DNA from 4 places in the Litoribrevibacter albus genome. Region 1 is predicted to be linked to each of the others. Evidence: predicted binding sites of a transcription regulator. Region 1 holds the regulator's gene; each other region holds the start of a gene.
The links. Region 1 encodes LexA, which represses DNA repair genes until DNA is damaged. Its sites were predicted from a motif close to TACTGTNTANNTANACAGTA; they were not measured.
Positions count from the first base shown of each region.

Region 1 (6,099 bases):
CATCAGGTTCTCGGAAAGCTACCTTCTGATATTCGAGATAAGGCGCCGTATCAGGTCTATCGTGTAAAAACCGATGCGACGGCTTTGGCTGGACACTAATCTTTACTCGGGAAGGCTTGCTTCGGAAACTCGGGTTGAGTGAGAAACAGGCCTTTGTCTGGATTCAAAAACAGTGGCAGCATTGCAGCCTATTGACCAAAGCGATGGGCCTTCCCGTTCAGATACGTTTCTTCTTCGGCCGTATTGACACGTTTTAGTGATTCATTACGGTGGGGAAACCGTCCAAATTGCTTGATGATGTCTCTGTGTTGTTCAGCAAAACCGACATAGCTGTCCAGCAAAGGATGTTTTTCTTGTGGGCTTTCACGTTTTAGGGAGGTGAACAAACGAATACAAAGTTCCTGATCTTCCAGGCTCTCTGAATGTTCTAACGGCATATAAAAGAACACTCGATGCTCAATAGGTAATTCCAAATCGGTTTTTTCTGAAAGCCCTAGTTTACATAATTTGAGAGCACGACTGTCGCCGGCAAAGGCACGTTCTGTTCCCCGATAGATATTACGTGTGAACTGATCAAGTAATAGGATTAAAGCAAGTCGACCAGAGCTTGAGTCTTTCCATTCTTTGAGGCCCCGGTTTAAGGCTTCTTCGACTAAATGCCCAAACTGATGACTGATTTCAATGTCGATGTCATTGCCGCCAGACCACCATTTGTTTTTATTCTGATCAAGAGCAAAGCCGTCGGAGTCTAATTCACCAAACCAATAAGAAATAACTTTTGCGATATCGTCCATGTGTTAATTGATTCTCTGCGGGTCGTACTGTATTTGTTTGTCGTTCTGTATAAGTTATGTCTACATTTATGGTTCATTAGTTGTTCTCTGTCCAGTAAAGCAGAGTGTTAACGGCATTTTTGCTCACCTAATTGTTCGGTTAGCCGTTCTCTGAGTGACTGATTTTCAGTAAAATGCCGCCATACTATGCTTTGACATTAAAACGTCTTGCTCTTAAACGGTTTACATAAACACCCATTACCCATAAACAGCGATCATACAAATTAAAGGACGGGCTATGCACTTTGAAGTGGAATTGGAAGTGACTGAACTGGATTCATTGAATGCACTTGAGTTTCTCTGGGGGCATTTTGATCAGCTTTCCAAATCAAAAATTAAAGATGCGATGAAAAAAGGGGCTGTTTTCCTTGAGCGTAAAGGGGAGCGTAGCTGCTTGCGTAAAGCCCAAGCTGAATTAAAAATTGGCGATAAGGTTGAGGTCTATTACGACGAAGATTATTTAAACCGTAAACCTTTCCCCGCAGAGTTATTAACGGATCAATTACAGTACAGCGTTTGGATGAAACCTTCTGGTATGCCAATTGAGGGTGAGTTGTTTGGTGATCATTTATCGCTTCTACGCCTGGCGGATCAGACCTTTGAAGCTGAGCGCGAAGCCTACCTGATGTATGAATTGGCGGATGATTCCAAAGGGGTTTTGCTCATTGTTCATCACAGAAGAGCTGCCTCTACCTTCACTGAACTGCAAGAAAAAGGTGAGCTTAAAGTTAAATATCGCATTGAGGTAGCGGGTGCGATTGAGACTGGTGGAGACGTTTCTGTAGAAACAGAAGACTATGAACTGGCAGGGCGTTATGAGCCGGTTAAATATGTTGAACATACAAAGAGTACTGTACTGGATCTTTATTTAACGAAAGGTGATGCGAAAGACATTTGCTGTTACTTCATGGAGATCGGACATGAAGTATTGGGAGATGAATACATTTCCGGTAATACTGATCGGGATCGGATGCAAGTAGACCTAGTTGAGCTCGATTTTGAATGCCCAATATCCGGGGATTTAATGCACTACAAGGCGTACTAGGCCAGTTTAAGGGTGAGAAGAAACAGATGTATCAAACAAAGCAAGCCTTGAGCTTGCTTTGTTTTCTTCGCGCCAGGCTCGTATTTTATATCTTAAAGATCGCCGTTGCGGATAACGCCAACACCTAACCCTTCAATAAATACAGGTTCTTCGTTGGTATCAATGACAATATCATCGAGCTCTTCATTCTCCGGAATCAGTCGGACTATATTACCTTTACGATCAAGTCGCTTGACGGTGACATCGTCCCCAATTCGAGCTACGACAATCTGACCGTTTCTGACATTTTGAGTTTTGTGTACGGCCAGTAAGTCTCCATCAAGAATGCCTACATTCTTCATACTAAGCCCTTGAACCCTAAGCAGATAGTCAGCTGGAGGATTGAAAAACTCAGGTTGTACCGGGCACATATGATCAACATGTTCTTCAGCTAATACAGGTGAACCCGCAGCTACTCGGCCAATTACAGGAATGCCTTGAATCTGCTCTGGTTCATCATTGGATGATGAAAGGTTTGGATCGTAACCTGGAATTCGCAATCCGCGTGAGGTGCCTGGCATCATTTCAATGGCGCCTTTTTTGGCCAGTGCTTTTAAATGCTCTTCTGCGGCGTTGGCTGAACGAAAGCCTAAGGTTTTTGCTATTTCCGCTCGAGTTGGGGGATACCCTGTTTCGTCGATATGAGCCTTGATGACATCGAGAACTTCCTGCTGACGCTTGGTTAATTTAATCATGACCTGACCTTTTATACAGTTTTGTATATGTATACAGTATATTTTAAAAGGAGTAAATGTGTAGCGGAAATTTTGTTGAAACGAAACAGTAGATTAGTTGACATATCAATCAATAGTTCCGAAGATACGAGGGCCTGGAATTAATAATAATGAATAGGGGTATCTCTTGTTTAAGCACGTCATTTCTGCGGTATCTACTACTGCTTTATTGAGTATTTCTTCGTTCTTCTCCTCAACGGTTATGGGTTATGAGTTGACTCATGAACTCACGGCACAGTGGCGCGGCTTTTTTAATGATGGCGATATGAACCAAAAGCGCTCTGATTTCTCATTGGAATATGAAAGTGACTTCTTTTATGAGCTTGAGTCGGGCGTTGATTCCTTCATTGTTGTGCCAAAGCTGAGGGTAGATCAGCAGGACCCGGAAAGAAACCTGATTGATTTGCAGAAAGCGTATTGGAATCATCTTGGCGATGGATGGGAGCTAAGGGCCGGTATTCATAAGGTGTTTTGGGGAGTGACTGAGTCACGTCATCTGGTCGATGTGATTAACCAGACCGACTTGGTGAGCGCTATTGATCAAGAAGACAAATTGGGTCAACCAATGATCAATACGTCATTTGAATTTGAGTCGGGTATCCTGGATGTCTTTATGCTTGCAGGGTTCAGAGAGCGTACCTTCCCTGGTGAGGATGGCCGTTTTCGTACTTTTATTCCGGTTGATGGCGATTCAACTCATTATGAGTCTTCAAAAGAAGCCTCTCGAATTGATTGGGCTGCGCGTTGGGTTCAAACCATCGATTCAACCGATATCGGCATTTATCTCTTTTCGGGGACGAGTAGAGAGCCGTTACTAGTGTTTAACAATGATTTAACCAATCCTGAACTTGAACCTTATTACCCGGTTATCACTCAGGTAGGTTTTGATTTGCAACACGTCTACGAAGCATGGCTGTTCAAGTTAGAAGCGATACATCGTCGTGGATTTGATTATCCATCCGGAAGTGGAATTGATTCGGATGGTGATTTTGAGTCTTTGGTCGGCGGGTTTGAGTATACACAAGTGGGGATCTTCGAAACCCCAATGGATTTGGGGTGGATTGCTGAGTATCTCTATGACAGCCGTGGCAAGGATGATCCTTTGGCTGTATTTGAAGATGACTGGTTTGTTGGATGGCGTTTGGCATTCAACGATATTAATGATAGTGAGCTGTTGGCCGGTATTATAGTTGATCCAAGTAGCTCGGAAAAAACCATAGGGTTGGAATACAACCAGCGATTGTCTGATTCACTTGCGATTGCAGTGGAGGGCAGAACGTGGTTTGGGGGAGACAAAGCTCCGGATACCATGCAAGAGGCTCTATTGGGGCTGCAAGCTGGCGAGTCGCAAGATAAATTGGCTTCTTTGATGAATGACGACTATGTCGAGCTGAGTTTAACTTACTATTTCTGATCGTTATTCCTTCTTTTTCCTCTATTTTCTATCTGTCTATTGGGTGGGATTCCCGATAGACAGACGTTTATCCGTCCTTCTTAGCTTGGTATTCTAGGTTGAACATTCTAATCTGATAGTAATTTCTTGTTTCCTTTCCTTGACATGTATTGTGTTCAAACGTATGTTTTAAACAGTTGTTTTTAACGGAGACGCAGTGATGGCCAACGGAAATACGGTCGATAAAATACTAGATGCCGCACAAGAGTTGTTTGCAGAGCGGGGTTTTGCTGAGACATCTCTTCGAATGATCACCAGTAAAGCTGGGGTAAATCTCGCAGCAGTTAATTATCACTTCGGCTCAAAAGAAGCTTTAATTCAAGCAACCTTCTCTCGATTCTTAACGCCATTCAGTCGCGAATTTAAAGATCAGCTCTCTGCCTATATACAGCAGGTGGGGGAGGAGAACATCGATATTGCGCACATGATTGCGGTATTGGCCTCTTCTGCTCAGGTTGTTGCTGAAAGAAATGATCAGAGTGTGGCGGTTTTTATGCGTTTGATGGGCTTAGCCTATGCTCAAGCGCAGGGACATCTTCGTAATTACTTAAAAGAGCACTATTCGGATGTCTTTAAGCCATTCATGAGAACTTTGAAAACTGCGTGTCCAGAGATGACGCCTATTGAATGGTTCTGGCGTATCCACTTTGTGTTGGGGACGTTAGCATTCACTATGTCCAGTGTGGATTCTTTGCAAGCGATGGCGGCTAATGATTTATCCGTAGATAGCCAATTTAAGGATATGATCTCGTATTTAGCCAAATTTGTCAGCGCAGGGCTGATGGCATCTGCTACCTAATATCGATTTCTTGATGTAATTTAAAGTGTGAACTGTACCTCCAAATTACATTTGGTAATATTAAGACCCCCTTGGGGATGTTCCGCCTGTGCTAACATGTTGCTCTATGTTTTATGTGGCCCGGGCCCAATATAAGACACACAAGAACAATAATAATTAATTTATCTACATTACTAAGACGCTGAGGCCTTTGCTCTAGCTTCTTGGAATGATGCTCATATAAGGGTGGCGAATGGTTGGTAGCCCAGAATCTGTATTCAGTTTAAGTGAACTGAGAAAAACAATTTCCCAATTACCTCTGATTGAATCCAAGATTAAAGCGGTTCCCATTGAGCCCTATTATTTACAACGCTCAAATATAGAGAATCCGTTTAATAAACCACATACAACCTTGGCGTTGGTTACTGCTCCTGCCGGGACTGGAAAATCGATAGTTCTAAGTCAGTGGTATCATGATTTGATCGCTAAAGATGAGAAGGTATGTTGGTTAAGTCTCTCTCGGGATGATAATGATCCTGTTCGTTTCTTTTCTTATGTAATCGCGTCACTTCAACGTACTGAGCCGTATATCTGGCCGGATCTAGATGCATCTTATCGTCGGTTTGAGGATGAGCCTTCAGTCAGCTTTTTGAGATTGGCTGAGCAATTGATTGCCGACTTGGAAGAATTTGAAGATCCAATTTACTGCTTTATTGATGATTTTCACTTGATTGAAAGTCCCATTCTTACGGCTGCAATTTCTCTTTTCTTGGCTCATATGCCGTCCAATGTTCATTTATGTATTTCCAGTCGACATAGACCGCAGTTAAGTGTCGGCCGATACCGTTCTAAAGGTAAGTTGGCTGAATATAAATACGCTGATTTAAAGTTTTCAGCAGAGCAAAGTCGTGAGCTTTTGGAGGCGATTGAAGCACCAATTAAACCTCAAAAGCGTGATGATCTGATTCGGGCGCTAGATGGATGGACTTCAGGTTTGGTATTAGCGTCTAACGCGCTGTGTCATATCTCTGATGAGGAGCAGTTGTCTATAGATAGCTTTGAAGAATATTTTGGCCAACATCCAGATTTTCTAAGCTATTTTGCCGATGATGCCTATCAGCATTTAGAAGAATCAACAAAGCGCGCGGTGAAGCAACTTTCAATTGTTGAGAAATTTACCAGTCAACTATATACCTCGTTGAGTGGTAATAATGAAA
Region 1 covers NZ_BSNM01000002.1:360,017-366,115, forward strand. The annotation lists gene QQL66_RS01705 (L-dopachrome tautomerase-related protein) at 1-99, shown strand, start outside; gene QQL66_RS01710 (DUF924 family protein) at 189-794, opposite strand; gene QQL66_RS01715 (pseudouridine synthase) at 1,072-1,878, shown strand; gene lexA (transcriptional repressor LexA) at 1,971-2,612, opposite strand; gene QQL66_RS01725 (hypothetical protein) at 2,779-4,065, shown strand; gene QQL66_RS01730 (TetR/AcrR family transcriptional regulator) at 4,265-4,903, shown strand; gene QQL66_RS01735 (LuxR C-terminal-related transcriptional regulator) at 5,136-6,099, shown strand, end outside.

Region 2 (6,099 bases), on a different contig from region 1:
GCCGTCAGTTTGTTATCCATACGAGAGCCAAATGGCAAAAGCTCACCACGACGGTTTGGTGCATAACCACCAGTAATAGATAACGCTACGCCACCGCGTGCACGTTCAGCGAAGTAGGCGGCCAATTTTTCAATGTGGTAGAAACGATCTTCCAAACCAGTGTGCATTGAGCCCATGATGACGCGGTTCTTTAGCGTCGTGAAACCCAGGTCGAGTGGCTCAAGTAGATGTGGATATGGTTTTGTCATGTCATCAAGCTCGCTGTTGTATGGTTCTGTTTGAAGCGGTGCGACCCCTTCAAACCAATTGATCCAAAATAAATGTCTTAAATGTGTTCTAAATTCGATGGTCGATTTTATATCAGCGTAACTATACAGCGCCGCTGTTAGAAAGCGACATCATATGTTATTGACATTTTGTGTGCAGTTGGATCTAGGAAATACGTGTTGAGATTGGCCAAGTCTAAGACGTAAAAAAGCGCTCGATTGAGCGCCTTGGAAGAGATCCCTAATGATGAAAGACCAGCCATTCAAAGAATGGTAAGAAATGTGCAGTTATCTTAGGAAGCCTAAGAATGGCTGGCCTCCAACATTACTGAGCAATCACTTCTTTGGTCATACGACCAATGTCTGTGTGGTGCACCATTTTTCCGAATTGCTTGGAAACGCTTTCCGGGCCAAATGCAATGACTGGAACAGGTGTGCTGGTGTGCGTACCTGTGCCCCAAACCACGTTTTGATCTTCGGCAACAGCACGACCTAGCAAGTCATGACGGATTTCTTCGCCGTAAACGTAGAAGGCTTTGAAGTCCATGACTTTAGGGAAACGCTCCGCGCTTAGGTATTTGTGGTCGTCCACTTTATAGAAGTTAGGTTCTGAGGCAAGAATCTCTTCCGCTTGTTCAAGCGTGATGTCGAACTCGCTGTTGTCATTTACGATTTTCATCAGGTCTGCCGGAGTTTTCTCGGTTTTGGAGAACGCAGAGAAAATGTCCGGATAGCTCAACTTCTGCTCGTACAACTTGTCCAGAATATCGAAACTACCGAAGTTAAAGTTCGGCTTGTAAGTGCGTTCAGCAAAGCCAGAACCGTCCAGCTGTTCTGGTGCCGGAATGTCTGCACGCGAGTAAGAGAAACCAAAACCGCCGGTTTCGTGGTCAGCCGTTACAACCACCAAGGTGTCGTTACGGTCTTTTACCCACTCGTAAACGTAGTCGATGGTTTCGTCGAATTTCAACATTTCATGCAGCATGGTAGCGACGTCATTGTCGTGACCAGCCCAGTCGATACGGCCACCTTCGATCATCAGGAAGAAACCGTCAGGATCTTGAGAAAGAATGTCCAATGCTTTCGCGGTCATTTCTTTCAGGGTTGGCTGAGTACGATCGGCATTGTCTTTGGTCAACGTGTGCTGGATGCCGTCGGCCATACCAGAATAAGAGAACAGACCCAGCAGCTTGTCGCCTTTTGCTGATTCAAACTCTTTACGAGTCAAAGCAACGGTGTAGCCGGCTTGTTCTGCTTCAACCAGAAGGTTTTTCTCGTCTTTACGCTTAGATTTGATCTTTACGCTGCCATCGGTGCGCTCTTTAAGTTGGTTGTACAGCTCACCCTTGTCGTTGGTGCTCTTTGGAATCCAGTGACGTAGGCCACCTGACAGCATCACATCAACATTATTCGCTAACATTTCTTCAGCAATGCTGTTTTCCAATGAACGGTGGGCTTTGTGTGCAGCGAATGCCGCAGGTGTTGCGTGCGTTAGACGGGTGTCAGAAATTAAGCCCGTTGCTTTACCGGATTTTTTCGCCAGTTCCAGCACAGTTTCTGCAGGGTTACCTTTAGCGTCCAGACCAACGGCTTCAGACGGAGAAGGCACACCAGTCGCTAACTGAGAGGCCGAGCTGGCAGAGTCTACAACGATGTTATATGCCGGACTGTGTTGGGATAAACCAACAACACCCGCATCCATCATTTTGCTGATGCCTGTTGGTTGGCCTTCATAAATTGAGTGGGGTGCATGGGTGGCGTATTCCTGCAACAGACCGACCTGTTGAGGACCCATGCCGTCACCGATCATCATGATGACGTTCTTAATTTTTGCCGGTTCTGCCGACTCTGCATTATCCGTAGTTTGGCAACCGCTCAGTGCAGTTAACGTCAGTGCTGTGGTTGCTACAGCTGCACCTGAGATCAGTGATGCAATGGCTTTTTTATTGAATAGTATTTTCATCGTTCTTCCGATATGTAAAACGTGTGAGTTTTGAATCCTTTCGCTATTCCGCGTTAGATATATTGCAAATCAGTGACCAAAAAACACTATTTCGGTGACACTTTGATGACAGGAATCGTTTTTTATTGAATAAACGTTTAGTAAATGACTTCTCTAAAGGCGGATCGGATACGGGAAGAAGGTAGGGATGCCTACTGTATTTAGTTGTTCATTGTTTTTCAAAGGATTTTTATCTTTGATATGCTCTGGGATAAGTCACTTTTCTACCCATGTTCCAGGGTATATGCACAGAATCGGGCTAGCTCTGAGTGCGTGAAGTACGCTTCTTTGCTGTGGATGATCGGCGTTTTTTGGTGAATTTTCTTTGAGGAGACTCGATGGGCTGAAGCCTGCCTAGACTGGTGGTTTTTGCCTGATGAATTAACTCATGCAAATTGACTTCCAGTGGCTGCATAAAGGCTTGGTAATTGAGTGTGCGTTCGCTGATACGACTCAGTTGTGCTTCCCAATCGGCTGTCATGTCCGGCGTGGTAGCTTGTTCAGGCAGTGCTGCAATCAAGGATTTACCCGTTTGTGTGGCGCGAATTTGTTTGCCTTGGCGACTAAGAAATTTTCGCTTAAAGAGCAGTTCGATGATGGACGCTCGTGTCGCTTCGGTGCCCAAACCATCTGTTTCGCGCAGCACTTTTCTGATCTCTGGATCTTTCACATACCGGCTGATGCCTGTCATGGCACTGAGTAAGGTTGCATCGGTAAAAGGCTGGGGCGGTTGGGTGTGTTTCTCCTGAAGCTCCGCTTGGTGAGATTGCAGTGCTTGTCCTTTTACCAGCTCCGGGAGAGGGGCTTTTTTGTCAGACGGCTGATCGCTCGATGACCCTTGGAAAAGTGCCTTCCAACCGAGATCTATATCTTCTTTGCTTTGTGCGGTGAATTTTCCTTGTTGAATATCTATCTCAGCTTTACGTTCCTGATATCGATAAACGGGATAAAACAGCGCCAGATATTGGCGAGCAATCAAACGATAGACCTGCTGCTCAGCGGTGGATAATTTGTTAATCGGCAGTCGTTTTTCGGTGGGAATGATCGCATGGTGCGCTTCGACCTTTTTATCGTTCCAGGCTTTGGTTTTGATGCGACTGTCGGCATTCGAAATGGCGTCTTGCTGATCTTCGATATTGTTCTGTAAGGCACCTAAAATGTTTGGAGCCTGAGCGTGATGATCCTCTGGCAAATAACGGTTGTCGGAACGAGGGTAGGTGATCAGCTTGTGTGTTTCATAGAGTGACTGACAGGCATCCAATGTCTGTTGAGCCGATAAACTGTATCGTTTTGAGGCGTCAATTTGCAGCGCAGAGAGGTTATACGGCAATGGCTGCGCTTGTTGTTTGTCTTGGCTTTGGTAATTCGTCACTGTCGCCGGTTGATGGCTGATGCGTTGAATAACGTTTTCTGCTAGGGCTTTGGACAGTACCCGGCCGTCCTCATCCATATAGGGCTGGCAGGCCTCGCTGGGCTGCCATTTTGCAGTAAATGCCTGGTTTTGCGCTGTGGATAAGTGTGCGATCACTTCATAAAACGGTTTGGAAACAAAGTTTTCTATCTCCTGATCCCGTCGTACCACAAGCCCAAGAATGGGGGTTTGGACCCGCCCGACAGACAGTACTGAATTGTAGCCGGACTTTCGACCTTGCAAGGTATAAGCGCGGGTCATGTTGATACCGTAGAGCCAGTCTGCACGGGATCGTGCCAGTGCCGATACCGATAGCGGAACAAAGGACTTATTGGGTTTAAGCTGAGTTAACGCGCTTTTTACGGCCGACAAGTTGAGGTCATTGATCAGTAAACGCTGCGTGTTGGCCAGTTTGGTTTTAGGCACTTTCAGATAGCTCAGCACTTCATCAACCAGTAGTTGACCTTCTCGATCCGGGTCGCCTGCGTGGACAATTTGTGATGCATCCTTGACCAGCTTTCTTAGCACCGATAATTGTTTTCGTGTTTTAGGTTTGGGTTGCAACTGCCATTGTTCTGGCAAGATAGGTAGGTGCTCCATCCGCCATTGTTTGAACTTTGCATCGTAGGCGTCCGGCTCCGCTTGTTCCAATAAGTGGCCAATACACCACGACACCACATCACCATTGGCGGCGGTGATAAAGCCGTCTTGTTTTTTGAGTGGTTTCGGGAGTGCGTCGGCAATAGCGCGACCTAAACTAGGCTTTTCGGCTATGTAAAGGATCATAAGAAGACTTAACCTGTATAAATAAACAGTACAACTATATCGGCCAGCTCATACAGAGTCAAAATACTTAACTATACTCACATGGAATAGAGCGATTATCGCACAAGTTATTTTGATATAACGAGGTAGTACAATGAAACGAATGGTTGTGGCTGGTTTGTCTATGTTGTTGTCTGCTGGAGCTGTTATGGCGGAGCAGACCGTCACGTTCACCTACGAGAATGTTGACTCTTACCCGTGGAACATGAAAGACGGTTCCGGGGTTGATTTGATCTTACTTAAAATGACCGACGACGCACTGCCGGACGTCTCGTTTAAATACATACAGGCACCTTGGCAACGTTGTCTTCATAATATCGAAAACGGCATCACAGAAGGCTGTTTTACTGCGAGCTTTAAAGAAAAGCGTCTCCAGCACGGGTATTATCCTGGGACGCATACGGGGGGCGCAGTTGATCCGAATTTACGACTGCATTCTTCCAGCTACTCGCTCTACGTGAAGAAAGATTCAAACATTGATGTGACTGGTAAAATGACCATTTCCGGGTTGACCGGTAAGGTGGCTGCGCCTGCAGGCTATTCCATCGGGGATGACCTCGCCAAAGCCGGTTATCAGGTGGATGCCAAGTCCTCAAAAACATTAAATAACTTTCAGAAGCTGGTATCGGGTCGGGTTGATGCCGTAGCGGCATTGACACTTAATGGAGACAACATCCTGGCGAATGATGCAACGCTGAACAGTCAGCTGAAAGCGATCAAAACGCCGCTGGTGGATAAACCCTATTATCTGATGCTCTCCAAGCAATTCGTTAGCGCCAATAAAGAATTGGCGGAGAAAATCTGGATGAAAGCGGCTGAAATTCGAGACTCCAAGGCGTTTCAGGACAAAGCCGGTGAGTTCTTAGCAAAGTAGTTATTCTTTAATCCTAGTACGTTCGCTGGTCGATCAACCCAGCGAACGGATTCTTTCTTTACTCTGTCTGTTTTTCTGGTTTTATATTCCTTGTCCTTTGAAAGGTGATTTGTAATAGCGTTAACTGCATCTTCGGGCGCCAAGTCGTTTCGTTGTAGACTGATGGCTCCAATCTTCGAGAACCACGGAACAAGGTGATTGAATGCTCAAGCGTGAACGTTACGAATGTGCCAGCTGTGCTTATCTCTTTCCTACCAAAGACGCTATTGATGGCTATCCTCACGGTTACCCAACTGGTTTTCTCTGCCCTCGATGTAAGGTCAACTTAGTTGAAACCTCAGCATCCGATGAGCCTGATCAGCTTGATTTTGGATGGAGCTTCATGATTTTCAGCGGGCTTTTGATTGCTTTTGCAGATCATATTAATTGGGTCACTCACTTTGAAGGGCCGTTGCTGAACCAGGCAATGAGTGTGTTAAGTGTTTGGCTGCCGGTGTATCTGGTGTTTGTCGTGATAAATCGTAACGCACTGTTTTCGGCGAGGGTGATATACACAAGGAAAGTACCGAAGGGTTAGGGACTTTCCTGGAATGAAAGGCTGCCTACACAAGCCCTTGAACATCGGGGAGGCGATGAAGAAGAAACATCACCGGCCGACCTCTAAAAGCCGGTAAATCAAAGTGACTCATACCCAGTACGGTGTCTTGGTCAATCTGTCTGA
Region 2 covers NZ_BSNM01000016.1:277,376-283,474, reverse strand. The annotation lists gene QQL66_RS16040 (NADPH-dependent 2,4-dienoyl-CoA reductase) at 1-248, opposite strand, end outside; gene QQL66_RS16035 (alkaline phosphatase) at 592-2,229, opposite strand; gene QQL66_RS16030 (DNA topoisomerase III) at 2,528-4,465, opposite strand; gene QQL66_RS16025 (substrate-binding periplasmic protein) at 4,599-5,378, shown strand; gene QQL66_RS16020 (hypothetical protein) at 5,581-5,955, shown strand; gene QQL66_RS16015 (hypothetical protein) at 5,981-6,099, opposite strand, start outside.
Region 2: a site for LexA is predicted at 4,477-4,496, ahead of QQL66_RS16030 (DNA topoisomerase III). Genes of this name have one in related genera too.

Region 3 (6,099 bases), 220 kb from region 1:
GAGAGAAGAGCAGCCAGATAGTAGACTGAACGTCGACAAAATAGAAATAAGTAGTAAAATCGTTCTCATTTTAACTTGATACATTGCCTTAACATTTGGGCTTCCGATATTAACCATAGATTTCTGAGATTACAAAGATTATGGCGTCTGAAAATAACGAATTACGCAAAGCGGGCTTAAAAGTAACGTTACCACGAGTGAAAATCCTTCAGATTTTAGAAGGATCAGGTAGCCGCCATATGAGCGCAGAAGATGTTTATAAGTCTTTGATTGAAGCAGGAGAAGATGTTGGGTTGGCAACGGTTTATCGCGTGTTAACTCAATTTGAGTCAGCAGGTTTAGTGGTGCGTCATAACTTTGATGGTGGTCATGCTGTGTTTGAATTGGCCAAAGGTGAGCACCACGATCACATGGTTAACCTTGAGAGTGGTGAAGTGGTTGAGTTTTTCAATGAAGATATTGAAAAGCTACAGCATGAAATTGCTGAGAAGCATGGCTTTGAGTTGATCGATCACAGCTTGGTACTTTATGTTCGTAAGAAATAGTATCTGGTAGCTAGAATGCTAAAAAGCCGCATCTCATCAGATGCGGCTTTTTTATGGGATGTGCTATTTGTATTGGTCAGAATTGGTAGCTTAGTTACACCAGCATTTCTTCAGCAAGTTGTAATGTGGCGTCTGTCATTTGTTGTCCGCCCATCATTCTGGCAATTTCCTTGATTCTTCCTTCTCTGTTCAACGGCAGCATTTGCGTTGAAGTGGCTTCGTTGGTCAATGTTTTGCTGGCTTTAAGGTGTTGGTCGCCTTGAGCTGCAACTTGAGCTTGGTGTGTAACAGAAATAACCTGTCCGTTGCTACCAATGGTTTTAAGTAATTCGCCAACAATTTCGGCGGTCGCACCACCAATTCCTACATCAACTTCGTCAAAAACAAGGGTTGGTATCTGGCTTCTTGACGCGTTGACGACTTGAATGGCAAGACTTATTCGAGAAAGCTCACCGCCCGAAGCAACTTTTGCTAGGGATTGATAAGGCTGGCCCGGGTTTGAACTGACTTCAAACTCTACATAATCCATGCCGGCTGAGGAGGCTTTGTTTTCCTCCAATGCATCAATTCTTGTTTTGAACTTACAGTGGTTCATCCCTAAGCGAGCTAGTTGGGTTGTGATGCATTGATCAAATTCTTGTGCGGCCGAAACTCTCAAGTCGTGAAGCTCAGTTGCCAGTGACAGGTAGAGTGATCTGGTTTCTGTCTCTCTGGCTTGAAGGGTTTCCAGTGACAGATCGCTCTCTAGCAGTTGGCTTAATTCTTCTGCAACCTGCTGATGAACAGAGGGAATTTCATCGGGATTGATTCTGTGCTTTCGTGCCAGATCATGAATGTCGGTAAGTCGTTGGTTTAAAATGCTTAACTGTTCCGGATTTATTTCCAGTGTTTCATGGTAGCTAAGTACTTCATTGGATGCTTCTTCAATATTGATTAACGCCTGAGCGTACAGCTCTTTTGCTGAAACAAGGCTTGGGTGTTGATCGTCGATATGGTCAGTCAGGCTTGAAATCTGTCGAAGTAAATCTCTGGCGCTTGTGGAGGCTGGGCCACTTTCACCGTTGGTTAATTCATAGACTTGATAGCTTTGTTGCTTGAGCTCTTCCGCTTGGGATAAACGGTGGTGTTCCTGTTCTATCTGCTCTAATTCTCCTTCTTGAAGGTTTAAAGTATCGAGTTCTTCGAGCTGATAGGTTAAGAGTTGCTTCTTGTCATTGAGTTCGTCTTGTTGACTGGCTAGCTGATCCAGTTGTTTTTTCGTCGCTTGCCACTGTTTAAATGCTTGTTGCGTTTCAAGTAAATGCGACTTATGAGCACCGAAGTTATCAAGCATATGAATATGTGCGTGTGCTTGCATTAATGTTTGATGGGCGTGTTGGCTGTGTATTTCTACCAGTTGTTCGCCAAGGGTTCTTAGCTTGCTGATAGGACTGGGGCGGCCATTAATGTAGCCTCGGGAACGTCCTTCTTTCGTGATGACGCGACGAATGACACATTGGTCTTCATCATCAAGATCTTCTTGAATGAGCCATTGTTGGACTTCAGGGAGATGATGGATATCAAAACAGGCTGATATTTCTGCTTTTTCTGCGCCGTATTTTACAACTCCTGAATCCGCTCGATCACCAGAGGCCATACAGAGTGCATCAAGCATGATTGATTTACCTGCGCCTGTTTCACCGGTAATTACGGTGAGCCCGTTTTCAAGTTGTAGTTCAATGTGATCTGCGATAGCGAAGTTGTGTACAGACAGGGATTGAAGCATGGCTTTGGCCTCATAATTATCATTTCTGGTTATTTATACAGTAAAAATACTGTATATCAAGTGTTTTTGTACAGTATTTGTTCTGTTTTTTAAGCAAGTGTTGGGGTGAGTAAGGTGTTTTAGAAGAAAAAATGGCTTTTTCTTTGATGAAAGCTTGAACTTTTTCAATTCATCCTTATTAAGCGAGTAATTCAAATTTTGATAGAACGAATAAATCTTTGTTGGAGTGATAACTGATGTCTCAAGTGGATCAGCCAGAAGAACAGTTGAATGAAACAGTGAATGAGTCCGTTGAATCTATTGATTCAACTGAAGAGCAGCTAGTAGCAGATGCAGAACAGGTCGATGTAGCTGCGCTACAAGCTGAATTGGAACAAGCAAAAGCTGAGTTGGCTGAAGTACGGGATGCATCTTTGCGTGTTCAGGCGGAAATGCAGAATGTACGTCGCCGAGCAGAACAGGATGTGGAAAAGGCTCATAAGTTTGGCATCGAAAAGATGGCAAAAGAGTTGTTGGACGTTGCTGATAACCTGGATCGTGCACTTCAGGCATCTGAATCAGAGAAAGATCAAGAAGTGATCAAACCTCTGTTTGAAGGTGTTGCGATGACTCGCGATGGTCTGGCTCAAATGATGGCTAAGTTTAAGATCGAAGCTGTTGATCCTATGGGTGAGTCTTTTAATCCGGAATTGCATCAGGCGATGTCTATGATTGAGCAGCCGGATGTGGCTGCTAATACAGTCATTGCTGTTATGCAGAAGGGATATACCTTGAGTGATCGTCTTCTTCGTCCGGCGATGGTTGTGGTAGCCAAAGGTGGTAAACCACAGGTGGATACGGAAGCTTAATTTCTCTTCAAAAATGGTGAAATTTTTACTTTTTAAGGGTTGAAACGCAGAAAAGCGTCCTTATTAAGTTAGCAAGCAAAGAATTATGACCGATAGACGGTCACAGTAAGAATTACGGAGTTAAAAGCTATGGGTAAAGTTATCGGTATTGACTTGGGTACTACCAACTCATGTGTGGCTGTTCTAGATGGTGAAGCACCAAAAGTTCTAGAAAACGCTGAAGGCGGTCGTACTACACCATCAATCATTGCATACACTGAGGATGGTGAAATTTTGGTAGGTCAGTCGGCTAAGCGTCAGGCTGTTACAAACCCTGATAACACATTGTATGGTGTTAAGCGTCTTATCGGTCGTAAGTTTGATGAGAAGGCTCTTCAGGATACGCTTAAGCATTTCGCGTTTAAAGTTGAGAAAGCGGACAACGGTGATGCTTGGGTAAACGTTAAAGGTGAGAAGAAAGCACCACCTCAAATTTCTGCAGAAGTTCTTAAGAAAATGAAGAAAACTGCAGAAGACTTCTTGGGTGAGCCAGTCACTGAAGCGGTAATCACTGTTCCTGCATATTTCAATGACTCTCAGCGTCAGGCTACGAAAGATGCTGGTCGTATTGCTGGTCTTGAAGTAAAACGTATCATCAACGAGCCAACTGCTGCAGCTCTAGCCTATGGTATGGACAAGAAGCGCGGTGACTCTGTAATCGCGGTTTATGACTTGGGTGGTGGTACGTTCGATATCTCCATTATTGAGATTGCTGAGGTTGATGGCGAGCACCAGTTTGAAGTGTTGGCGACCAACGGTAACACTGCACTGGGTGGTGAAGACTTTGATGAGCGCTTGATTGAGTATTTGGCTGCAGAGTTTAAGAAAGACACTGGTATTGATCTTCATAATGATCCACTAGCTGTTCAGCGTCTTAAAGAAGCGGCTGAGAAGGCAAAAGTTGAGTTGTCTAGCAGTCAGCAGACAGATGTTAACTTGCCATACATCACTGCAGATGCAACAGGTCCTAAGCACCTTAATGTAAAAGTAACTCGTGCGAAACTTGAGTCTTTGGTTGAAGATCTGGTTAAAGAAACAATCGAGCCAGTTCGTATCGCATTGCAAGATGCTGGTCTTAAAACATCAGAGATCGATGATGTGATCCTGGTTGGTGGTCAGACTCGTATGCCAATGGTTCAACAGGCGGTAACTGAATTCTTCGGTAAAGAGCCTCGTAAAGATGTGAACCCAGACGAAGCGGTTGCAGTAGGTGCATCAATTCAGGGTGGTGTTCTTTCTGGTCACGTTAAAGACGTACTTCTTTTGGATGTAACGCCTCTAACGCTTGGTATCGAAACCATGGGTGGTGTATCAACGCCATTGATTGAGAAAAATACTACGATCCCAACGCGTAAGTCTCAGGTGTTCTCGACTGCGGAAGATAATCAGTCAGCGGTAACGATTCATGTTCTTCAGGGTGAGCGTAAGCAAGCGTCTTTGAACAAGTCTCTAGGTCGTTTCGACTTGGCAGACATTCCACCGTCGGCTCGTGGTATTCCTCAGATTGAGGTGACATTCGATATTGATGCGAACGGTATCTTGAATGTATCGGCGAAAGACAAGGCGACTGGTAAAGAACAGTCCATCGTGATTAAAGCCTCTTCTGGTCTTTCTGATGATGAGATCGATGCAATGGTTCAGGACGCTGAGTCTCACGCAGAAGAAGACCGCAAGTTTGAAGAATTGGTTCAAACACGTAACACCGCAGACGGTCTTGTTCACGCTTCTCGTAAAATGATCGATGAAGCGGGTGATAAGGCGACAGCTGATGAGAAAGAAGCTATCGAAAAAGCCATCTCTGAATTAGAAGAAGCAGTTAAAAATACTGAATCTACTAAAGAAGATTTGGACGCTAAGATCGAAGCGCTATCTCAAGTGTCTCAGGGTTTGACTCAGAAGATGTATGCTGAGCAAGCACAAGCTGCGGAAGGTCAGCCAGAAGCAGATGATGCAGCGGCAGGCGATGATGTTGTAGATGCTGAGTTCGAAGAAGTAAAAGACGACAAGAAGTAATTCTTGATCGATAAAAGCCTGCCAAGCTCTGAGTTTGATATATTTTATCAAATGGGGGAGTTCGGCGGGCTTTTTCGTAGGTTGGTTTGTTTAAGAGAGTGACCTGCAGAAATATGGGCCTGAAAAGGTGTGTTCTGCGTTTGTTTATAGGTTATCGAAACTCGTTACATAGGTAAGTTAGGGTTATGTCGAAGCGAGATTATTACGAGGTTTTGGGTGTTTCTAAGGATGTGTCAGAGCGTGACCTGAAGAAAGCCTTTCGCCGTATGGCGATGAAGTACCATCCGGATAAAAACCCGGATGATGCGGAAGCAGAATCCAAGTTTAAAGAAGTTAACGAGGCATATGAGGTATTGTCTAACGCCGAGAAGCGTCAGGCGTATGATCGTTTTGGGCATGCCGGTGTGGATCCAAGCCAAGGTGGCGGTGGATTTGGTGGTGGCGGTGCCAACTTCAGTGATATCTTTGGGGATGTATTTGGTGACATCTTTGGTGGTGCTGGAGGTGGCGGTGGTCGTACACGTGCTCGCCGTGGTGCTGATTTGCGTTATCCGCTGGATCTTGACCTGGAAGAAGCGGTTCGTGGTGTCACAAAAGAAATTAAGATTCGCACTCAGGTAAATTGTAAAACCTGTGACGGTTCTGGGGCTAAGAAAGGCTCGACGCCGGAAACTTGTGGTACCTGTAAGGGTGCTGGTCAAGTTCGTATGTCGCAAGGTTTCTTCTCGATTCAGCAAACCTGTCCTTCATGTCATGGTTCTGGTCAGATCATTAAAGATCCATGCGGTGACTGTCATGGTCAGGGTGTAACGCAGGAAACCAAAACCTTATCGGTTAAAATCCCGGCGGGCGTGGATACGGGAGATCGTATTCGTCTTGCGGGTGAAGG
Region 3 covers NZ_BSNM01000002.1:140,280-146,378, forward strand. The annotation lists gene QQL66_RS00775 (outer membrane protein assembly factor BamE) at 1-84, opposite strand, end outside; gene fur (ferric iron uptake transcriptional regulator) at 141-545, shown strand; gene recN (DNA repair protein RecN) at 640-2,310, opposite strand; gene grpE (nucleotide exchange factor GrpE) at 2,547-3,158, shown strand; gene dnaK (molecular chaperone DnaK) at 3,288-5,210, shown strand; gene dnaJ (molecular chaperone DnaJ) at 5,396-6,099, shown strand, end outside.
Region 3: a site for LexA is predicted at 2,334-2,353, ahead of recN (DNA repair protein RecN). Genes of this name have one in related genera too.

Region 4 (6,099 bases), on a different contig from region 1:
ATAATACGCTGGAACCGTCACTGCGGGATTTTACGACCAAATTCTCAAACTCATCCGCCGAACTTAATCGACCTTTGGCGCTGAGAGTGTATTGGAACTGTTGATCGGCAGGCGATGGTGCACCACCTAGCTGACCAGCGGGAACCTGGACATTCTGCTCGGATACTACCCCTTTGAGGTCATTCACGGTGATGCCTAGCGAGGCCATCTTGATTGGGTCAAGCCAGATTCGCATACCGTATTCGTTTTCACCCAGAATGGATGCATCACTGACGCCATTAATACGCGACAGATCATTCAGTACATTGATGCTGGTGAAGTTTGAAAGGAAGAGCCCGTCATAGGTGCCTTCGGGGGAGTACAGGTTTACCACCAATACCATGTCTGTGGATTTCTTATCCACAGAGACTCCCTGCTTGACTACGTCGGCAGGCAATATGGAGTTAGCACGGCTTACTCGGTTTTGAACGTTGATTTGAGCAAGATCCGGATCGGTCCCGACCTCGAAGGTGACGGTCAGATTGTATGAGCCGTCGTTGGCACTTTTGGAGGACATGTACAGCATGTTCTCAACGCCATTCACTTCCTCTTCAATAGGGGCTGCGATGGTTTCTCGAACAACTTTAGCATCGGCACCTGGATAGGACGCCGTGACCTGAATAACCGGAGGAGAGATTTTTGGAAACTCTGCAATCGGCAGCAGTTTCATGGCAATCAAACCCGCAAGGGAAATCACAATGGAGATAACGAAAGCGAATTTTGGCCGACTGATGAAAAATTGGCTAAACATTAAATGCCCTCGTCTTAATGCGTTTCAGGCAATTGGGCTGGAGTACTTTCAGCCTTACCACCGACTCGGACTTTTTGAAGACCATCAACGATGATCTGTTCACCTTCTTTCAAACCAGAGGTTACAGTCAGCATAGTGCCCTGATTTTGACCGACCTGGATCGGACGTTTTTCAATGACTTGGTCCTGACCCAGAACAAGTACAAATTTACCGGTTTGGTCTTCCTGAATGGCTTTTTGAGGGATCACCAAACGGTTCACCGCGTTCCCTTGCTCAATGACTAAGGTTACGTGTTGACCTGGTAACAGGAAGCCATTCGGGTTTGGAAAAACAGCTCTAACTTTGATCGTACCGGTATTCTGATCGATGCGGTTATCCAGGAAGTTGAATTTCCCAGTGTGTTGGTATTCTGAACCCGTTGTTAATTGCAACTTGGCTACCGGTTCTGAGACGGGTTTACCTTCGGCTTTTTCTTTTTGGCGTTCTTCACGATACTCAATCAATTCACGTTCACTGACCTGGAAACTGACGTACATAGGATCAGCCTGAACCAAGGTTGCCAGAGAGGTTGATGACGTAATCAAGTCACCAATACTTACTTGAGCCTGACTGAGAGTCCCCGTAGTTGGGGCTTTGATCTGGGTGTAACTAAGATTTAATTTTGCGGTTTTTAATGCAGCTTCTGAGACTTTGATTGCCGCTTCCGCTTGTAATTTCTTACTGGTCAACTGATCCATTTGGGATTCGCTGATGGCCCCTTTTGAGATCAACTCCTTGCCTCGTTTGTAGTTACGGCTGGCTTCGTTCAAGGCCGCATTATCCTGAGCCACTTTCGCTTCGGCTTTGGCTACTTCCGCTGCGTAGGTGTCCTGATCGATTTCGAACAGTAAATCACCTTCGTTGACTTTGGCACCATCGGCCACATGCTGCTTGATCAAATAACCACCCACTCGGGCCTGGATGTTAACGTCCTCTTTGGCTTCGGTTTTACCGACGAATTCTTTGGTTGGACGAACTTCTTTAAATGTGGCAGCAATGGTGCTGACTTTTGGAAGAGGGGCATTGGCTGGAGTTTGTGTGTCATTGCCACCAGAACAGGCAATAAGAAGCATACTGAGAAGTGCTAGGCTGGAACGTTGAAATGTCTTCATTTGGAATCCATCATCCTTGTGAACAGGCAGTCATTAAAGAGGCTCTATCGTATCTTAAAAACAGAATGTTGTGCAGAAGATATCAAAGAGTAGACGAGAACCGTCACATGAAACTAAAATATTAACAATACTGTATTTATGTTCAGTATTTGCGGGCTTTTAAATAGACTTCTGAAATGCCATTGAGTTCCTGATATGGGTGACATTCCTTTAAGAAAGATCATACACATCGATTGCGACTGCTTTTATGCAGCGGTTGAAGTGCGTGATAACCCTAAATTGGCAAACTTGCCAATCGTTGTTGGCGGAAATCCCAATGGTCGAAGTGTGGTGGCAACCGCAAGTTATGAAGCGCGGAAATTTGGCGTTCGTTCGGCGATGTCGTCCGCTCAGGCGCTGAAGCTGTGTCCTGATTTGATCTTCCTTAAAACACGAATGGATGCCTATCGTGAAGCCTCTCAACAGATACACCGTATCTTTGCCGACTATACCGATTTAATTGAACCGCTATCGCTTGATGAAGCGTATTTGGATGTGACTGATTGCGAACTTCACAGGGGCAGTGCAACGTTGATCGCGGAAGAAATCCGTCGACGTGTCGTGCAGGAGGTGCGTATCACAGTATCAGCGGGTGTGGCACCGAATAAGTTTTTGGCAAAGGTAGCCAGTGACTGGAATAAGCCCGACGGACTGTGTGTCATCACTCCGGCAGAAGTGGATGACTTTGTTGCTAAGTTGCCGGTTGCAAAAGTGCATGGCGTCGGGAAAGTCACACAAGCCAAGATGCAGCAATTGGGAATAGAGACCTGTGGACAACTCAGAGCGTTTTCTTTGATCGATCTGGTGGAAAAGTTCGGAAGCTTTGGTCAGCGCTTGCATCAACTCGCATGGGGAATTGATGAGCGTCCGGTTCGCAATGAACGGCGTCGTAAGAGTTTGAGTGTTGAGCACACGTATGAGCAGGACTTGCACAGCTTTGATCAAATTCGAGCGGCCGTACCCGATCTGCTTTCGTCGTTAAATCAGCGTCTTGAAAAGCGCCTGGATGATGATTACCTGGTCAATAAATACATCGTTAAAGTGAAGTTTAATGACTTCGTGCAGACCACTTTTGAAACTCGACTGGATCAATTGGCTCGATCAGCCGGATCGGAAACTGACTATCTGGAGTTGCTGAATGTGGCTTATCATCGACGGGATAAACCCGTTCGATTATTGGGGATCGGGGTTGGTTTGAAGGATATGAAGGATTCAGAAGAGTTAACCCAGATGGATTTGTTCTCTTCTGACCTTTGATTGACGCATGAAACCAGTCATGAGGAAGAATGAAACCAATAACGAGTAAAAAAACTGCCGCTTGGTTCTGTTTCCCCTAAAGTTCGGCTTGGTAAGGCTTTTTGCCAGCCAGTCGAATGACTTTGAATTTCTTGTTGTTGGCCAGTTCATCAACCTTTTTAAAGTAGTGTTTGGCTTTGCTTTCGATGGGAATAAAGGCGTTGACCACAAAGATCGCTGCGCCTCCTGAGACGAGCAATCGTCTGGCTGAAGCCAGAAAACGATCAGTCAGTTCACCTTCCACAGAGAAGCCTTGATGGAAAGGCGGATTACACACCACAACATCAAATTTTTGATCAATGCCCTCAGCACAGTTTGCCGCAATGATCTCACCTTCTAAATCGTTTGCCGCTAAAGTGGCTTTTGCTGCGGTGATGGCCGCCGCATTGTTGTCGGTGCCGACTAAGGTTTTGAAACCAAATTGAGGCATACTCGATAGCAAATAGCCGTAACCACACCCGAGATCAATTACGCTCTGGGTTACCTGATCTTTGGATAGATTCAGTCGTTTCATGAATTCAGGCATTTGCTCGATCAAATAAGCGCTGCCTTGATCCACCTTATTCCAGCCAAAGACACCCGGCTTACTGATCAGTGATAAGCCGTTCTGTTGGTTAATCTCAATCAGTTCCCGGTAATTCTTGTCATCTAAAGACGGTTCATCAGAATGCTGATTTTTCAGTTCAGCGATCCAATCGTCTTTGGATATCTTTTCGATGTGTTTTTCAGCATTCAGGTATTTAGTGGCTTTGTCGACGTAGGTCTTAATGCCTTCGTTCTTTCCGCCCGCCAAAACTAGCTTGCCGTTAGGCTTTAATACCTGGGCCGCTTGGTTGATGACGTGGTGAACAATGGCTTTTTCTTTCGACACTCTATAGAGCACAAGATCAAAACCGGATTGTGGTAAAGCATCAAATTCGAAATCACTGTAGTGGCAAGTAAGGCCATCTTCGGTGAGGGAATTCATTTGATCAACACGGTTGGTGATGAAAGTAATACGGGACGTATCACCCAACTGGCTTGGTGTTAAATGCAGGGCGTGCTCATCGACGACCCACAGTACCGGGCCAGAACAGGCTTTAACTGCCTGGATAAATTCTTGATAGATCAGGTTCACTAATGAATGCTCTCAATTTCTTCTTGGGTCAGAGGTCGGTATTCGCCGGGTTCCAGGTCCTCATCCAGAACGATGTCGCCAATTCTGGAGCGGTGCAGCTCAAGCACTTCATTGTCTACTGCTGCAATCATCCGCTTCACCTGGTGATACATGCCTTCAGAGATAGTAAGCTCAATCTCGGTAGACGTGATGACCTTTACTTTCGCAGGTTTGGTTCGGCGATCTTCACTTTTGAAATAGATGCCGGTTTCCAGGGTTTCGATGGCTTTGTCGGTGATGTCCTGATTCAGCTCTACTTGATAGGTTTTATGACAGTCATGGTTCGGACTGGTGACTTTATGAGCCCACTTACCATCATTGGTCAGTAGCATCAAACCTGTGGTATCCAGATCGAGACGACCAACCGGGTGAAGCCCTTTTCCTGGCTGATCAATCAACTCCAATACTGTTGGATAGAAACCATCTTCGGTGGCGGAAACAAAGCCAGCCGGTTTGTTCAGCATGAAGTATTGTGTGCCTAAGTGTTCAATCTGGGTATTGTCGATGGCAACACTTTGATCAAGTGATACGTGCAGTGCGGCATTGGTAATCACTTTACCGTCTACCGTAACCATTTTCTTTTTAATGGCCCGTTTCGCTTCATTACGCGTTAGGCCAGCATTGTGGCAAAGGTATTTGTCGAGTCTCATAGGGTCTGACTGTTCCTGAATCGAAGGCGCATTCTAGCAGAAACTCAAAAGAGAGATCAGTTGCTTTGACGTTATTTTCGTCGCGATTAAGGACTCCATGGCTTGCGAGTCATAGGGTTCGAATAATCTGATTCGAATCTCAGGACACCTTGCTGATTTCATTGGCCACTGAAATTGAGCCCCGACCGGTGCTTTTCACTTTGTACATGGCTTGATCTCCTGCGGATACCAGTTGTTCAAGCGTGGTTCCGTGCGTTGGGTACATGGCTATGCCGATACTGCAGCCGATACGAATGTGGTGATCGCGGATTTCAAACACTTGCGACGTTACTTCGATGATTTGTGTGGCAATGATTCTGGCATCGCTGATGTGGGGGGTGTTTTCCAGCAGGATTAAAAATTCATCCCCGCCAATACGGGCGATGGTGTCGGTCTCCCTGAGACGTTGTTTCAAGCGTTCAGCGAAACTGATCAAGAGTTCATCGCCGACAGCGTGACCATATTGATCATTCACCGGTTTGAACTTATCCAGATCCACAAACAACAAGCCGAAGCCTGTATTTTCGCGTTTGGCTCGTGCTACGGTCTTTTTACCAATCTCTTCAAATAAACTGCGATTAGGTAATTTCGTTAAGGGATCATGATGGGCCATATGATTGAGCTGCTCGTGGAGCTGTTTTCTTTCATGAGCATAGAGACTGTTGCTGCACAGCTCAGACAGCGAGGCAAGGAAGAGCTGGAAGAAGGAAACGCGCTCTTTTTGTTCTGGCAAGAATTCTGTTATGAGTGCACCGCTGACGGTATTGCTAATCATGATGGGGCTGATAATCGCTTGTTCATAGACCTTAGTGCCTAAGATAGATTCGGTGATTTCTGAATTGAGGTTAGTAATAAAGCTCCGTTGTCGGATAAGCTTCTGAAGGAGATTCTTGGTTAATCGAGTGTGCTCAACTTTGGTGCCCGCCTCTATGTTGTCTCCGTTTAGGCTGTAACAGGCATAGCATTCAGATACTTCTA
Region 4 covers NZ_BSNM01000011.1:99,187-105,285, reverse strand. The annotation lists gene QQL66_RS07590 (efflux RND transporter permease subunit) at 1-790, opposite strand, end outside; gene QQL66_RS07585 (efflux RND transporter periplasmic adaptor subunit) at 805-1,941, opposite strand; gene dinB (DNA polymerase IV) at 2,137-3,237, shown strand; gene QQL66_RS07575 (methyltransferase) at 3,314-4,393, opposite strand; gene rsuA (16S rRNA pseudouridine(516) synthase RsuA) at 4,393-5,082, opposite strand; gene QQL66_RS07565 (sensor domain-containing diguanylate cyclase) at 5,222-6,099, opposite strand, start outside.
Region 4: a site for LexA is predicted at 2,070-2,089, ahead of dinB (DNA polymerase IV). Genes of this name have one in related genera too.